2 regions of the Streptomyces thermocarboxydovorans genome follow, and region 1 is predicted to be linked to the other one. Evidence: riboswitches for the same ligand, from Rfam matches in the RefSeq annotation. Region 1 holds a riboswitch; the other holds the start of a gene.
What was found. Region 1 has a riboswitch for S-adenosylmethionine ahead of ABD198_RS14470 (aminotransferase class V-fold PLP-dependent enzyme). Riboswitches for the same ligand answer to the same signal wherever they lie in the genome.
Positions count from the first base shown of each region.

Region 2: linked by a shared signal. The riboswitch ahead of thrC (threonine synthase) and the one ahead of ABD198_RS14470 (aminotransferase class V-fold PLP-dependent enzyme) in region 1 are both predicted to bind S-adenosylmethionine.

Region 1 is NZ_BAAAGU010000027.1:35,711-37,905, reverse strand. It holds gene ABD198_RS14470 (aminotransferase class V-fold PLP-dependent enzyme) at 1-1,312, opposite strand, end outside; SAM riboswitch class IV at 1,483-1,600, opposite strand; gene trpD (anthranilate phosphoribosyltransferase) at 1,675-2,195, opposite strand, start outside.
Region 2 is NZ_BAAAGU010000013.1:107,133-109,327, forward strand. It holds gene thrC (threonine synthase) at 17-1,330, opposite strand; SAM riboswitch class I at 1,349-1,496, opposite strand; gene ABD198_RS08600 (glucosyl-3-phosphoglycerate synthase) at 1,633-2,195, shown strand, end outside.

The sequences.
Region 1 (2,195 bases):
CGCCGTCGCGGACCAGTTCCTTGACGGCGGTCACGAAGCGGTCGACGTGCTCGTCGGGGGTGCCCGCGCCGAAGCTGACGCGGATGGCGTTGAGGGACTTCTCCCCCGGCGCCGCCTCGGGGGCGCCGCACTCGCCCTGGGCCTGGGCCTCGGCGCCGAGCAGGGTCCGCACCAGCGGGTGGGCGCAGAAGAGGCCGTCGCGCACGCCGATGCCGTACTCGGCGGACAGCGCGGCGGCGAAGTGGGAGCTGTTCCAGCCGCCAACGACGAAGGACAGCACGCCGACGCGCGGGGCGTCCTCGCCGAACAGCGACAGGAAGCGCACCTCGGGCACGCCGGCCAGTGCCTCGCGCACCCGGCGGATCAGGTACTGCTCCCGCGCCACCAGCGTGCCGAAGCCGGCCTCGGTGAGCGCCTTGCAGGCGGAGGCGATGGCGTAGGCGCCGATGACGTTGGGCGAGCCGGCCTCGTGCCGGGCGGCGCCCTCGTGCCACTCGACGTCCACTCCCCCGTCCGCGCGCCGGCCGACCTTACGGCTGGCGCCGCCGCCCGCCAGGTAGGGCTCGGCCGCGCGCAGCCAGTCGGGCCGCCCGGCGAGGACGCCGGAGCCGAAGGGGGCGTACAGCTTGTGCCCGGAGAAGGCGACCCAGTCGACGTCCAGGTCGCGGACGCTCACCGGGTGGTGCGGGGCGAGCTGGGCGGCGTCCAGCACGATCCGGGCGCCGTGCGCATGGGCGGCGGCGGCCAGTTCCCGCACCGGCCACAGCTCGCCGGTGACGTTGGAGGCGCCGGTGACGCAGACCAGGGCCGGGCCGTGCGGGTCGCGGCCGGCCAGCGCCCGCTCCAGGGTCTCGACGGCCCGCCGGGGGCTGTCCGGCGCGTCGAGGTAGGTGACCCGTGCCTCGCGCCAGGGCAGCAGCGAGGCGTGGTGCTCGGTCTCGAAGACGAAGACCTGGCAGCCGGCGGGGAGCGCGGAGGCCAGCAGGTTGAGGGAGTCGGTGGTGGACCGGGTGAACACCACCTGGTCGTCGGCGCGGCAGTCGAGGAACTCGGCGACGGTCCGGCGGGAGTTCTCGAACAGGTCGGTGGAGAGCTGGGAGAGGTATCCGGCGCCGCGGTGCACGCTGCCGTAGTAGGGCGCGTAGGCGGCGACGTCGTCCCAGACGCGCTGGAGGGCGGGGGCGCTGGCGGCGTAGTCGAGCGCGGCGTAGGTGACCTCGCCGCCGGTGACGAGCGGAACGGTGACATCCCTCCCCAGAACGGGCAGCGGGGCACAAACGGACACGTCGGCGGCAGGGGTGACGACAGACATGGGGAACTCCCGTGAAGGCAAAGGCGGCCGGGAACACACCACCGGCCGAGAAGGTGAAAGGAAGAAGGGTGTGAAGGGTGTGCGGAGGCGGGCCGAAGGAAACGGCCCTAACGCATTCGCTTGCTCACGGAAGACTCCCTCGATGGACCAGGACCCCTGGTGTCGCGAGGGGTCCGCGCTTGCCGTAGGCCTTGCTGCCATACGGCCTGGTCTTCACCCGGGGCACCCCGCCACGGACGGAGGGTTGCCGGACAGTCGGCCGGGGCCTGATGACTGTCACTCATGACCTGGACAGGAACGTAGGCGATCACAGCGATGTCCCGCAACCCGTGTCCGGATCGCGGGACATCGTCCGTGGGGCGTCAGGCGTTGCTGACGGCCACCCAGCGTTCCAGTACGCGCCGGGCGGCGCCGGAGTCGATCGACTCGGCGGCCTGCTCCATCCCGGCCCGGATCTGCTCGGTGAGCGAGCCGCTGCCCGGCCGCAGCGCGACCAGCGCCGCCGCCGAGTTCAGCAGCACCGCGTCGCGCACCGGGCCCCGCTCGCCGTCCAGCACCCGCCGGGCGACCTCCGCGTTGTAGGAGGCGTCGGCGCCGCGCAGCGCCTCGACGGGCACCAGCTCGATGCCGACGTCCCGCGGGTCGAAGGTCTCCTCGATGACCGTGCCGTCGCGGACCACCCACACCCGGGAGGTGGCGGTGGTGGTCAGCTCGTCCAGACCGTCGTCGCCGCGGAACACCAGCGAGGAGTTGCCTCGCTCGGCGAACACGCCCGCCATGATGGGCGCCATCCGCGGGTCGGCGACGCCGACCGCCTGGCACTTGACCCGGGCGGGGTTGGCCAGCGGTCCGAGGAAGTTGAACACCGTGCGGACGCCCAGCT
Region 2 (2,195 bases), on a different contig from region 1:
GTACGGCAGGCGGCGCTCAGGCGAGGCCGGCCTCGCGGAACGACTCCAGGCTGGGCCGGATCGTCGCGGTGAGCCCGGTACCGGCCACCGCGTCCAGCGTCTTCAGACCGTCACCGGTGTTGAGCACCACGGTGGTCTTCGACGGGTCCAGCACCCCGTTCTCGACGAGCTTGCGGGTGACGCCCACGGTCACCCCGCCGGCGGTCTCCGCGAAGATGCCCTCGGTGCGCGCCAGCACCTTGATCGCGTCGACGATCTGCTCGTCCGTCACGTCCTCCACCGCACCGCCGGTGCGGCGCGCGATGTCCAGGACGTACGGCCCGTCCGCCGGGTTGCCGATCGCCAGCGACTTGGCGATGGTGTCCGGCTTCTGCGGGCGCACCACGTCGTGCCCGGCCTTGAAGGCGGCCGACACCGGCGAGCAGCCCTCGGCCTGGGCACCGAAGATCTTGTAGGGCTTGTCCTCGACGAGGCCCAGCTTGATCAGTTCCTGCAGACCCTTGTCGATCTTGGTGAGCTGGGAGCCGGAGGCGATCGGCACCACGATCTGGTCCGGCAGCTGCCAGCCCAGCTGCTCGCAGATCTCGTAGGCGAGCGTCTTGGAGCCCTCGGCGTAGTACGGCCGCAGGTTGACGTTGACGAAGCCCCAGCCCTCGCCGGCCGGGTCGCCTATCAGCTCGGAGCAGAAGCGGTTCACATCGTCGTAGTTGCCCTCGATGCCGACCAGCTCGCCGCCGTAGACCGCCGCCATGACGACCTTGCCCTGCTCCAGGTCGTGCGGGATGAACACGCAGGAGCGGAAGCCGGCCCGGGCGGCTGCGGCACCCACCGCGCCGGCCAGGTTGCCGGTGGAGGAGCAGGACAGGGTGGTGAAGCCGAAGACGCGGGCCGCCTCCAGGGCCTGGGCGACCACCCGGTCCTTGAAGGAGTGCGTCGGGTTGCCGGAGTCGTCCTTGACGTACAGCCCGCCGGTGATGCCCAGCTCGCCCGCCAGGTTGTCGGCCTTGACCAGCTTGGTCCAGCCGGGGTTGAGGTTGGGCTTGTCCGCCACGTCGGCCGGAACGGGCAGCAGGGGCGCGTAGCGCCAGATGTTCGCGGGGCCCGCCTCGATGCGCTTGCGGAGCTGCTCGGTGTCGTAGGAGGAGAAGTCGTAGGCGACCTCGAGCGGGCCGAAACACTCCTCGCAGGCGAAGACCGGGCCGAGCGGGACGCGGTGGCCGCACTCGCGACAGCTCAGGGCCGCTGCGGGGCCGAGGTCCACAGTCCGGGCGGACGTGGTACCCGTGGAGTCCGTGGAGTCCGTGGAGCTTGCAACAGTCTGCACAGCCATATGAGGCGAGGCCCTTTCTCCTCATCTTCCTCACGACGCATCTCGCCGTGAGACGGATTTGGCACCTTCCCTAGCCGGGAGCCTCGCCACGTCCGTGTGACAAGAACCGACTGGAGGGTTGCCGGGGCTTCATCGGGCCGTGTCCCTCTGCCCCTCTGGATGAGCGGTGTTCAGTTGTCCGCGCGGCGACCCCGGCATGCGATGGTCACGCGCGTTGTTCAAGACTGTAACCGACAGCCAGGACACTTGAGACAGCTGTCCGAACCGCGAGATGGATCACGACCAGTGAGGAGCCGCCGACCGTGCTGGAAGAAGTCGAGCGCTGGCTGATCGACCGCTCCTGGTCCGTGACCGACCGCCCGCTGCACCGGATCCTGGCCGCCAAGCGGGCCACCGGGCAGACGGTGAGCGTGGTGCTGCCCGCGCTGAACGAGGAGGAGACGGTCGGCGACATCGTGTCCGTCATCCGGGACGAGCTGCTGCTGAAGGCACCCCTGGTGGACGAGATCGTGGTGGTGGACTCCGGTTCCACCGACCGCACCTCGGAGGTGGCCGCGGCTGCGGGGGCGCGGGTGGTGCACCGGGACGAGATCCTGCCCCGGCTGCCCGCCGTCCCCGGCAAGGGCGAGGTGCTGTGGCGCTCGCTGCTGGTCACCCGCGGCGACATCGTCTGCTTCGTCGACGCCGACCTGCGCGACTTCTCCGCCGACTTCGTCACCGGCATCGTCGGCCCGCTGCTCACCGAGCCGGACGTGCACTTCGTGAAGGCGATGTACGACCGGCCGCTGGGCGCCGCCGCCGGGCAGGGCGGGCGGGTGACGGAGCTGATGGCCCGGCCGCTGCTCAACATGCACTGGCCGCGGCT